One region of the Kribbella sp. NPDC050241 genome, then DNA from elsewhere that is predicted to be linked to it. Evidence: predicted binding sites of a transcription regulator. Region 1 holds the regulator's gene; each other region holds the start of a gene.

Region 1 (4,016 bases):
ACCGTCGGTCAACCGAATGCGCTCACCAGGGCCGATCCGCCGAACCACCGCCGCATGCCGGCCCTCTGCGCCGTCCAGCGTCAGTTCGTCGCCCACGAGTTCCGGCGCGAAGAAAACGGCAACGCCCACCAGCCCATCACCTTCCCGCGAGGCCGGCGGAGCCGGCCGAGCCTGTTTCAGTGGGCGCCGAAGGCGTCGCGGAGGCGACCGAAGACGCCCTTGTGGGCGGCTTGGACCTGACCCTGCGGACGCTCCTCGCCACGAGCCTCGGCCAACTGGCGGAGCAGATCGACCTGGGAGTCGTCCAGCCTGGTCGGGGTCTCGACGATCACCTGGACGATCAGGTCGCCGCGACCCGCGTGCCGCAGGCGCGGGACACCACGAGCCGTCAGCGTCATCGCCGTCCCGGACTGCGTGCCGGGCCGGATCTCCAGTGGCGTGGTCTCGCCCTCCAGCGTGGGCAGGTCGATCGTGGTGCCGAGCGCGGCCGCCGTCATCGGCAGCGTCACCGTGCAGTGCAGGTCGTCGCCGTTGCGGGTGAAGATGTCGTGCGGCTCGACCTCGATCTCGACGTACAGGTCGCCGGCCGGGCCGCCGCCGGGGCCGACCTCGCCCTGGCCGGACAGCTGCACCCGGGTGCCGCTGTCGACGCCACCGGGGATCTTGACCGTGACGGTGCGGCGGGACCGGACCCGGCCGTCGCCGGCGCACTCGACGCACGGGTTCGGGATCGTCGTACCGAAGCCGCGGCAGTTCGGGCACGGCCGCATGGTGCGGACCTCGCCGAGGAACGACCGCTGGGTGTGGGTGACCTCGCCGCGACCGTGGCAGATCTCGCAGGTGACCGGCTCGGAGCCCGCCGCCGCTCCCGAACCCGAACAGGTCGGGCACAGTACGGCGGTGTCGACCTTCAGCTCCCGGGTGGTGCCGAACGCGGCCTCGGCCAGGTCGATCCGCAGCGGGATCAGCGCGTCCTGGCCGCGCCGGGTCCGCGGCCGCGGCCCGCGGGTGGCCCCGCCGGTCTGGCCGAAGAAGGCGTCCATGATGTCGGTGAACGTGAAGGCCTGGCCGAAGCCCGCGCCGCCCGGGCCGGCGCCCGCGGTCGCGAACGGGTCACCGCCGAGATCGTGCAGCTGCCGCTTCTGCGGGTCGCTCAGCACCTGGAAGGCGCGGCCGATCTCCTGGAACTTGTGGTGGGCGTCCTCGGAGTCGTTCACGTCCGGGTGGTACTGGCGTGCCAGCTTGCGGTACGCCTTCTTGATCTCGTCCGGCGTCGCGTCGCGGCTGACGCCCAGGACGGCGTAGTAATCGGTGCTCATACTCCAGACCAGGGGTTGGGTTCAGTCATTTAGGAGTCCGCCAATATCTGGCTGACGTAGCGCGCGACGGCCCTCACGGCGCCCATCGTGCTCGGATAGTCCATGTGGGTCGGGCCGACGATGCCGAGCGTGGCCAGCGCCTCCGACTTTGACCCGTAGCCGGTCGCGACCACCGAGGTGGTGGCCAGTTCCTCGAACGGGTTCTCGTGCCCGATGCGGACCGTCAGGGTCTGCGGGTTGGTGGCCTCGCCGAGGAGCTTGAGCAGAATGACGTGCTCCTCCAGCGCCTCCAGCACCGGCTTCACGTTCCGCTCGAAGTCGTCGCCGTACCGGGTCAGGTTGGCGGCGCCGCCGACGGCGATCCGCTGCTCGCCGACCTCGTCGGTGAACGTCTCCAGCAGCGTCGTCACGATCGCCGCGACCAGTGGCCGGTCCGCCGGGGCGAACAGGTCGGTGACCGCGGCCAGGGACGTGGTGGCCTCGGTCAGCCGCTGCCCGGATAGTGCGGTGTTCAGCCGCGACCGCAGGTCGGCGATCAGTTGCTCGTCGACGTCGTTCGTCTGCTCGACGATCCGCTGCTCGACCCGGCCGGTGCTGGTGATCAGCACCAGCAGCAGCCGGCGCGGGGTCATCGTGACGACCTCGATGTGCCGGACGCTGGAACGGTTGAGCGACGGGTACTGCACGATCGCCACCTGGCGGGTGATCTGGGCCAGCAGCCGGACAGTACGGCGTACGACGTCGTCCAGGTCGACCGCGCCGGCCAGGAACGAGGTGATCGCCTTCTTCTCGGCCGGCGACAGCGTCTTGACCGTGCTCAGCTTGTCCACGAACAGCCGGTAGCCCGCGTCGGTCGGGATCCGGCCAGCGCTGGTGTGCGGCTGGGTGATGTACCCCTCCTCCTCCAGCGCAGCCATGTCGTTACGCACGGTTGCCGGCGACACCCCGAGGTTGTGCCGGTCCACCAGCGTCTTCGAGCCGACCGGCTCATGGGTCGCCACGTAGTCCTCGACGATGGCGCGGAGAACATCCAGCTTGCGATCGTCCAGCACGCGCACCACCTCCCTCGCCTCGACGTACGACTCAGTGACCCTTGGCACTCAGCTGAAACGAGTGCCAGTCTACCGAGCCGTAGTAGCTCGCACCGACGCGTGACGGCGTGGGACGGGTCTCAGGCGAGCTCGGGGGACGCTCCCAACGGTACGGCGGCGGGCCGGGTGGCTGTGCTCGCGACATCCACGGGCTGGTCCTGGGCAGCCGCTTCGAGCAAGGACTCGAGTACGTCGAGCACGTGGTAGGCCAGTGCACCGTCGGCCCGGTGCGGCTGACCTGTGCGGACAGCACGAGCCATGTCCGCGACCCCGACGCCCCGGCCGGCTCCGGCGTACCCACCGGCGACCGGGACCTCGGTCCAGTCGCGGTTGGCCGTGGTAGCGATCTCGACCTTGCCATCGAACCCGTTCGGGTCGGGTACCGACAGGCTGCCCTCGGTCCCGTGCACCTCGATCCGCGGCAACCGCGCGGCCCAGATGTCGAACGACATCAGCACCGTGGTCAGCGCACCCGACTCGTGCTCCAGTACGCCGGTCACGTGCGTCGGCACCTGGACCGGGAAGGTCTCGCCGGCTCGCGGACCGGTGTGAATCTTCCGCTCCTGCTTCGACTGACCGGCCCGGGCGGTGACGCGTCGGACCGGACCGAGCAAGGTCACCAGGCTCGTCACGTAGTACGGACCCATGTCGAGGACCGGACCGCCGCCGGGCTGGTAGTAGAACTCCGGCGCCGGGTGCCACAGCTCGTGCCCGGGCGTGAAAAACGATGCCGTGGCAGCCGTCGGTACGCCGATGTCGCCGCGGTCAATGACAGCCCGGGCGGTCTGGGTACCAGTGCCGAGCACAGTGTCCGGCGCGCAGCCGACGCGGAGGTTGTTCGCGGCGGCGTACTTGAGCAGCGGCTCCGCCTCGGCCCGGTCCACGGCCAGCGGCTTCTCGCCGTACACGTGCTTGCCGGCTTCGAGCGCGGCGTGGTGCACGGGCGCGTGGGCGGCGGGGATGGTCAGGTTCAGCACGATCTCGACGTCGTCCGCGGCGTACAGCTCGTCCGGGGACAGCGCGCGGATGGCGGGGTTGCCGTCGGCGATCGCCTGCGCGCGGCTGATGTCCAGGTCGGCGACCGCGACCACATCGACGCCAGGCAGCTTGGCCAGATGGTCGAGGTAGGTGCCGGAGATGACGCCCGTACCGACGATGCCGATGCCCGTCACTTGCTCGCCCACAGCAGCCCCCGCTCGACGATGGTCCGTACCTCAGGTACTTCGAGGTCGTCCAGCTTGTGGCCGACGGTGCAGACGAAGACCTTGCCCGCGCCCCAGGTCCGGGTCCAGACGGCCGGCATCACGGCACCCTCGATCCACGGGTAGTCCGGATGCGAGCGGAACGTCGTCGTGGCGAGCACGGTGTTGGTCGGGTCGTAGTGCACGTAGTACTGCTCGGTGTGGACGTCGAAGTGGGTGATGCCCTCGACGATCGGGTGTTCGGCGACGACGTCGACGCGGTAGTCGGTGAAGCCGTGCGGATGCGAGATGAACTGCCCGCCGGTGATGAAGCTGTAGTCGGCGTTGGCCCGGAACGAGTCGACGATGCCGCCGTGCCAGCCCGCGAACCCGGTACCGCGGCGGATCGCGGCCTCCAGGCCCTT
Region 2 (4,016 bases), on a different contig from region 1:
ACCGGCGTACTGTCCGTCGGACGCGGCGCCGCTGCCGGCGGCGAGCGATGCGGAGTGTGTGCCACTGCCGAACCGATCGGTGGTGTCGTTGCCGCCGGTGAAGTCGCGGGTCAGGTCGATCCGGCCGGCGAAGTCCGGGTGAGACGCGTCGATGCCGGTGTCCAGGACTGCGACCAGGGAACCCGTTCCGTCGTACGCGCTGGTGGTCTTCGTTGCAGCAGAGTCCTTGGTGCCTTCGGTGAGCTGCGTGCCGACCGGCCGCGTGCGGGCGTCCAGCCAGACCTTCTCGACGTCGGACCGCTTCTGGATATCGGCGAGGAAGCCGGTCTTGGCGTCCTTCGGCTGGCTGACGGCCTTGAAGGTCGCGCCGGTGCGGTACGAGACGATCAGCGGAAGCGTGCTCCGGTCGTTGTCGCCGTACCCCTGGCGCACGAGGGCGCTGACGTCGAAGAGCCGCCGGTCGAGTTTGCCGGCGGCCATCAGGTCCAGCGCCGAGGCCGGCTCGACGTACACGTCGCCGTCCTGGAGATAGATGTGGGTGCCGGCGTTGGAGCTGCCGGGCGTGGTGGTGACGACGGTGGCTTGCTGCTTACCGTCTGCCAGGGTGTCGAGGCGTACGACGTCACCGGTCACGAGTGTGACCAGGTCAGTCTTGGTGACGGCGGCCGATTGTTCGTACGCGGCGGTTGGCGCGGTCGCGGCGCTGCCGGTTGCTGTCACTGGTGCGAGGGCCAGCGATCCGGCGAGGGCGACGGCGGGAAGTAGTCGTGGGAGCACGCTTTGGAACGTAAGGAGCCCGGAGGGATACCGGCAATCGATCCGGCTGGCGAGAACTCGTCATGACGGGAGTCGGTCGCCGATGCAGGGCGGCAGGGTGACGGTGGTTGTGGTCACCCTGCCGCGCTGGGTCCGGGGGTGGCTGCGCCGGGGTACGGCGCAGGGGTGGTCACGCCGCCGGGGGCTTGCTGTTGTTGTCGTCGTAGATGCGGGAGGCGATGTCGGCCTCGGGGGAGTTGGGCTGGTTCACGGACTGCTGGACGTTCTGCCAGACCGCCTTGCCGTCGGCCTCGGGGATCACGATCCACGCGACCGCGTAGCCGAGCAGCGCGGTGCCGCCGGTGATCAGGGTCAGGCCGACGATGGCGAGGCGGACCAGGGTCACGTCGATGTTGAAGTACTCCGCGAGCCCGCCGGAGACACCCGACAGCATCCGCTGGGACTTGGACCGGCGGAGGACCTTGCCGGAGAGGTTCTGGAACGGTGCGTTGGAGTTCGTCATGGCTCTACTCTCCCGCCCGGAGGCGGTCCGCCACATCAGGATCGGTACCGACCCGACCCCTGGCCTGACCCCGGTGTCCCTGACCCGGCGGCCCTTACCACTTTCGGCCCGGATCAGCGGACCTTCGGACTGTCGGTGGCCGCATTTACCGTCGGGGGATGGACGCGCAGACGGTGCTGAAGGTGATGCAGGGGTTGCCGGGGGCGGAGGAGCATGAGGGCTGGGCCGGCCAGCCGGCCTTCAAGGTCCGCAAGAAGGGTTTCGCCTACATGTCCGAGGACGAGAGCAGGCTGATGCTCAAGGCGCTCCGCGAGGAGCAACAGGCGCTGGTCGCGGAGAACCCAGAGGTCTACTCACCTTCCTGGGAGGGCGGCCGGTTCGCCTGGCTGGAGATCGACCTGGCCGCCGCTGACGACGACGAGGTGCAGGAGTTGATCACCGAGGCCTGGCGCCTGACCGCACCGAAGTTCCTGGTCGCCCAACTCGAGTCCAAGGTCTAGTCGACTCGAGTCCAGGGTCTAGTCGAGGAGCTTGCGGACCAGGACCCACTGCGGGCTGGTGCGGCTCACCTCGGTGAAGCCGGCGTCCAGGAAGACGGACAGCGGGCCGCGGTAGAGATCCGCTGACGGAGTGCGGCCGGCCAGTGTGGTGTCGACCGCGCAGCCCTCCACGGACGGAGCGGCGTACTCGCGGGCCATGGCGACGGCGCCGGCCGCCAGTTCACCCGCAACGCCCTTCCGGCGCTTCCCGACCGGTACGACGAAGCAGGTGATCACCCACGAGTCGGGGTGATCCGTCCGCCAGTGGGGTGAGGCCAGGACCCGTGGGTACGACGTACGTCGGGCGACTGCACACCAGCCGATCGGCGTATCGCCGTCGTACGCAAGGACGCCGGGTGGTCGCTCACCGTGACATACCTGGGAGCGCAAGCCCTGGCGATTCTCGTCCGGGGTGGCGTCGGACCAGGCACGGCCGCGGAGACGGAAATACTGGCACAGGCAGCGCGACGGATCGCCGCGCTCACCCATCACCGTTGCCACGTCCCGCCACGAGTCCGGACCCGCCGGTCGCACCTCCACCATGCGCTTACGGTAGCGAGGGGCTGGCTTGCACTCGTTTGGGGCGAGTGCTAATACTTGGTTAGCACTCCATGGGTGAGAGTGATAAGGCTCGTGCTCGTGGAGTGGGACAGAAGACGGCCTCGATGAGGTGCTGGGACTGTGGCGGGACGTGACCGCCACGCTGCCGGTGCCGTCCGTCGCGGGCATCCGGCCGGCTGAACCACCAAGACTCGACGCGGGAGGACTCGCGGAGAATGCCCAAGCTGATTTCTTTCAACGAAGAGGCGCGCCGCGGCCTCGAGCGGGGTATGAACACCCTCGCCGATGCCGTCAAGGTGACGCTTGGCCCGAAGGGCCGCAACGTCGTCCTGGAGAAGAAGTGGGGCGCCCCCACGATCACCAACGACGGTGTCTCGATCGCCAAGGAGATCGAGCTCGAGGACCCGTACGAGAAGATCGGGGCCGAGCTCGTCAAGGAAGTTGCCAAGAAGACCGACGACGTCGCGGGTGACGGCACTACCACCGCCACCGTGCTGGCTCAGGCTCTCGTCCGCGAGGGACTGCGCAACGTCGCCGCCGGCGCCAACCCGATGGGCCTGAAGAAGGGCATCGAGAAGGCGACCGAGGCGGTCAGCGAGCAGCTGCTCAAGCTGGCCAAGGACGTCGAGACCCGCGAGCAGATCGCGTCGACCGCGTCCATCTCGGCCGCTGACAACCAGGTCGGCCAGATCATCGCCGAGGCGATGGACAAGGTCGGCAAGGAAGGCGTCATCACCGTCGAGGAGAGCAACACCTTCGGCCTCGAGCTCGAGCTCACCGAGGGTATGCGCTTCGACAAGGGCTACATCTCGCCGTACTTCGTGACTGACACGGAGCGGATGGAAGCGGTCCTGGACGACCCGTACATCCTGATCGTCAACAGCAAGATCTCGAGCATCAAGGACCTGGTCCCGGTGCTGGAGAAGGTCATGCAGACCGGCAAGGCCCTGGCCATCATCGCCGAGGACATCGAGGGCGAGGCGCTGGCCACCCTGGTCGTCAACAAGATCAAGGGCACCTTCAAGGCCGTCGCCGTCAAGGCGCCGGGCTTCGGTGACCGCCGCAAGGCCATGCTGGTCGACATCGCCGTCCTCACCGGCGGCGAGGTCATCTCGGAGGAGGTCGGCCTCAAGCTGGACTCCGTCGACCTGGAGCTGCTCGGCCAGGCCCGCAAGATCGTCGTCACCAAGGACGAGACGACCATCGTCGAGGGCGAGGGTGACGCCGACCAGATCTCCGGCCGGGTGAACCAGATCCGCGCCGAGATCGAGAAGTCGGACTCCGACTACGACCGCGAGAAGCTGCAGGAGCGGCTGGCCAAGCTGGCCGGTGGCGTTGCGGTGATCAAGGTCGGCGCGGCCACCGAGGTCGAGCTGAAGGAGCGCAAGCACCGCATCGAGGACGCTGTTCGCAACGCGAAGGCGGCCGTCGAGGAGGGCATCGTCGCCGGTGGCGGCGTGGCTCTGCTGCAGGCGTCCGTGGCGGCGTTCGAGAAGCTGGAGCTCGAGGGTGACGAGGCGACCGGAGCGCAGATCGTGCGCCACGCCGTCGAGGCCCCGCTGAAGCAGATCGCGATCAACGCCGGCCTCGAGGGCGGCGTCGTGGTGGAGAAGGTCCGCAACCTCCCGACCGGACAC
Region 3 (4,016 bases), on a different contig from region 1:
GACCGGACCGCTCTCAGCCTCGGGCGCATCCGCCACACTCACGCCACTGGGTAGCAACGTCGCCCGCCGCGGGGTGCCGGTGTACAGCGCCCCGGACCACAGCGCGGCCTCCTTCACCTCACCGGCGTCGGAGATCCACTCCGCCTCGACGCCCTCGGGTACGGCGTCGTGCGGGATGCCAGGCGCGACCTTCACGCAGGCAGTGCGCTGCAAGAGCTCGGCGACAAAGGTCCACGGCGGTGAGTAGGCATTGTGGTCGAACACGCGTCGACCATCAGCGCGTCGAGCGGGGTCCGCGAACACGACGTCGTATGGCGTGAGCTCGGTGGACTCGGCGTCGCCGACCATGACCTCACCGGGCAGACCGAGCGCGGCCAGGTTGGCGCGGGCTGTAGCTGCGGTCTCCGGGTCGCGTTCGACGCCGGTGACCCGTAGACCGGCGCGGGCCGCACTGATCAGGTCGCCACCGATCCCGCAGCCCAGGTCGACCACACTGCTGCCCGGCAACGCCGCCGCGATGCGTGCGGCCCGGTGCGTGCCGACCGTGGTCCTGGTGGCCTGCTCCAGACCGTCCGGGGTGAAGTACATCCGGGCCGCATCCGCTCCGAACTTGGCGACCGCCCGGTGCCGCAGCGATGCCTGAGTGACCGCGATCGTCACAAGCGTCGCGTCGTACCTGCGCCGCAGCCTCTCGACCAGTTGCAGCTCCTTGCCGGGCTGGTACGCCGCACAGGCCTCAGCGAGCACCTCGGCGCCCGACCCGTCCAGCAACGCGGTGACAGTCACCCACACACCCTAGAGCGGGCTCGAGCAGCTCCTGCTCCAGCTGTTGGTGGCGGAGGAGTAGAGGCGCCAGTTCATGGCCGCGCGGGTCTTGGGGCCGTAGATGCCGTCCACCACGAGCTTGTGCTTGCGCTGCACCGTCTTGACCACTGCACGGGTGTTGCTGCCGTAGATGCCGTCGACTGCGAGGTGGGTGCCGTAGCAGAAGTTCAGGTTGCGCTGCAGGACCTGGATGGCGGTGTCGGGGTCGCCGTACACGGTGGAACCGCGGTGTGGGTCGTCGCCGTACATGAGGTTGCAGGTGGTGCTCTTGCTCGCGTAGATCGACGGCATCGGGATGCCCCAGCTGCTGTTGACCGGCACCAGGATGGCCGCGCGGCACTGTGGCAGTGCGGCCGCGGCCTTGGTCTCTGCCTCGGCGGAGGTGCGGGTCGGGTCGGTCGACTGATCGGCCGGAGCCTGCTCCGCCGGCTGATCTGCGGCGGGAGCTCCAACGCTCGGGGTGGCCGGCTGGTCCTTCGACGCTCCGGCGGCGACCGCTCCGACGGCCACCACGCCCACTGCGGCAAGGACCGCGATCGTGCGCCCGGACAGGTTGGGTAGAGACGGGAAGCTGATGGCCATGGTCTCTCCTCGGACCCGGTGGGAAGCCCTCCTGGGGAAACGGTCGCACGGCGACCGGGGTCAGGCCCAGCGTTCGGCCACAATCCGTACCCGGCCGGTCACAGACTCCGCCGACAGAGGAAGTCTGGCACTCGAGTTGACCGAGTGCTAATCGCGGCCTAGATTCGGTGTTGGCACTCTCCACCCGAGGGTGCCAGCGGTCCGGCCTCTGACCCCCGCGACGGCAGGGGAGCGCGACCACCCTGAACTGCAGACAAGCAAATCGACCGTGGAGGTCAGCAAGTGTCGGTCACGATCAAGCCGCTCGAGGACCGCGTCCTCGTCGCGCCGCTCGAAGCCGAGCAGACCACGAAGTCCGGCCTGGTGATCCCGGACACCGCCAAGGAGAAGCCCCAGGAGGGCGAGATCCTCGCCGTCGGCCCCGGCCGCATCGACGACAACGGCAACCGCGTCCCGCTGGACGTCGCCGTCGGCGACAAGGTCATCTACTCCAAGTACGGCGGCACCGAGGTCAAGTACGACGGCCAGGACTACCTGATCCTGGGCGCCCGCGACATCCTCGCAGTCGTCAGCAAGTGACGGCCGCTCGCTGTTCCTGACTGACACCGCCCTGGTGCCCTCCCGGCGCCGGGGCGGAGTCGGTCCGGGGCAGCGAGCTCGGAACTGCTGTTACGAAGCGCGAATTTCAGAGAGGGACTGGATTTTTCATGCCGAAGATCCTCGAGTTCGACGAGAACGCTCGGCGCGCGCTGGAGCGCGGCGTCGACAAGCTCGCGAACACGGTGAAGGTGACGCTGGGGCCGAAGGGCCGCTACGTCGTCCTGGACAAGAAGTGGGGCGCCCCGACCATCACCAACGACGGTGTCACCGTCGCCCGTGAGGTCGAGCTGGACGACCCGTTCGAGAACCTTGGTGCGCAGTTGGCCAAGGAGGTCGCCACCAAGACCAACGACATCGCCGGTGACGGCACCACCACCGCGACGGTGCTGGCGCAGGCACTGGTGCACGAGGGCCTGCGGGCCGTCGCGGCCGGGGTCAACCCGATGGGCCTGAAGAAGGGCATCGAGGCGGCCGTCGAGGCCGTGTCGGCCAAGCTGATCGAGACCGCGCGGCCGGTCGACGACAAGGGCGACATGGCCCACGTCGCCACCATCTCCGCCCGGGACGCCGAGATCGGCGCCCTGATCGCGGACGCGTTCGACAAGGTCGGCAAGGACGGTGTGATCACCGTCGAGGAGTCGAACACCTTCGGGACCGAGCTCGAGTTCACCGAGGGCATGCAGTTCGACAAGGGCTTCATCTCGCCGTACTTCATCACCGACGCCGAGGCCGGCGAAGCGGTGCTGGAGGACCCGTACATCCTGATCCACCAGGGCAAGGTCTCCGCGATCGCGGACCTGCTGCCGCTGCTGGAGAAGGTCGTACAGTCCGGCAAGACCCTGCTGATCATCGCCGAGGACGTCGAGGCCGAGGCCCTGTCCACCCTCGTGGTCAACAAGATCCGCGGCAACTTCACCTCCGTCGCCGTCAAGGCGCCGGGCTTCGGTGACCGCCGCAAGGCGATGCTGGAGGACCTGGCCGCGCTGACCGGCGCGCAGGTCGTTGCTCCGGAGGTCGGGCTGAAGCTGGACCAGGTCGGTCTGGAGGTGCTCGGTTCGGCGCGCCGGATCGTGGTCTCCAAGGACAACACCACGGTGGTCGACGGCGCCGGCAAGTCCGACGACATCGACGGCCGGGTGAACCAGATCAAGGCCGAGATCGAGCGCACCGACTCCGACTGGGACCGCGAGAAGCTGCAGGAGCGGCTGGCCAAGCTGGCCGGTGGCGTCTGCGTGATCAAGGTCGGCGCGGCCACCGAGGTCGAGCTGAAGGAGAAGAAGCACCGGATCGAGGACGCTGTGTCCGCGACCCGGGCCGCGATCGAGGAGGGCATCGTCGCCGGCGGCGGCTCCGCCCTCGTGCACGCGGCTGCCGTCCTGGACAAGGGACTGGACCTCGAGGGTGACGAGCTCGCCGGTGTCCGGATCGTCCGCAAGGCGATCGTCGAGCCGCTGCGCTGGATCGCCGAGAACGGCGGCTACGAGGGCTACGTCGTGACCGCCAAGGTCGCGGAGCTGGAGGTCGGCAGCGGCTTCAACGCCGCCACCGGCGAGTACGGCGACCTGCTGGCCCAGGGCGTGCTGGACCCGGTCAAGGTGACCCGGTCCGCGCTCGCCAACGCCGGCTCGATCGCCGCGCTGCTGCTCACCACCGAGACCCTCGTGGTCGACAAGCCCGAGGAAGAGGAGCCCGCCGCAGCCGGTCACGGCCACGGTCACGGTCACTGATCCTCAGGTAGTAGTTCCACAGCACCGCCCCGGCAGTCCTGCCGGGGCGGTGTTCTGTTGGGATGGGCTTGTGACGCTGATCAGAGAACGTGGCAAGCAGGACCTGGACATCTGCGTCCGGCTGTTGCGGGATGTGCACGAGGTGGCCGGGTACCCGGTGAACTGGCCGGCGGATGCGCGGAAGTGGTTGACGCCGGAGGACGGGCTCGGGTGCTGGGTGGCTGTCAGCGACGGGCGCGTGGTGGGGCACGTGGCGCTGACCGCCAACGGGTCTGACGGGGT

Evidence for each region. The regulator HrcA, encoded in region 1, represses chaperone genes, less so after heat shock. The targets are predictions, from matches to a motif close to TTGGCACTCGNNNNNNNCGAGTGCCAA.
Region 2: a site for HrcA is predicted at 2,386-2,412, ahead of groL (chaperonin GroEL). Genes of this name have one in related genera too.
Region 3: a site for HrcA is predicted at 1,532-1,558, ahead of groES (co-chaperone GroES). Genes of this name have one in related genera too.

What each region holds. Positions count from the first base shown of each region.
Region 1 is NZ_JBITJE010000007.1:110,546-114,561, forward strand. It holds gene ACIBG5_RS29500 (16S rRNA (uracil(1498)-N(3))-methyltransferase) at 1-129, opposite strand, end outside; gene dnaJ (molecular chaperone DnaJ) at 177-1,319, opposite strand; gene hrcA (heat-inducible transcriptional repressor HrcA) at 1,349-2,371, opposite strand; gene ACIBG5_RS29515 (Gfo/Idh/MocA family protein) at 2,491-3,594, opposite strand; gene ACIBG5_RS29520 (ThuA domain-containing protein) at 3,579-4,016, opposite strand, start outside.
Region 2 is NZ_JBITJE010000003.1:204,077-208,092, reverse strand. It holds gene ACIBG5_RS15570 (S8 family serine peptidase) at 1-777, opposite strand, end outside; gene ACIBG5_RS15565 (PspC domain-containing protein) at 947-1,279, opposite strand; gene ACIBG5_RS15560 (MmcQ/YjbR family DNA-binding protein) at 1,438-1,779, shown strand; gene ACIBG5_RS15555 (hypothetical protein) at 1,798-2,361, opposite strand; gene groL (chaperonin GroEL) at 2,595-4,016, shown strand, end outside.
Region 3 is NZ_JBITJE010000003.1:248,033-252,048, reverse strand. It holds gene ACIBG5_RS15755 (methyltransferase domain-containing protein) at 1-786, opposite strand, end outside; gene ACIBG5_RS15750 (peptidoglycan-binding protein) at 796-1,407, opposite strand; gene groES (co-chaperone GroES) at 1,690-1,986, shown strand; gene groL (chaperonin GroEL) at 2,115-3,734, shown strand; gene ACIBG5_RS15735 (GNAT family N-acetyltransferase) at 3,805-4,016, shown strand, end outside.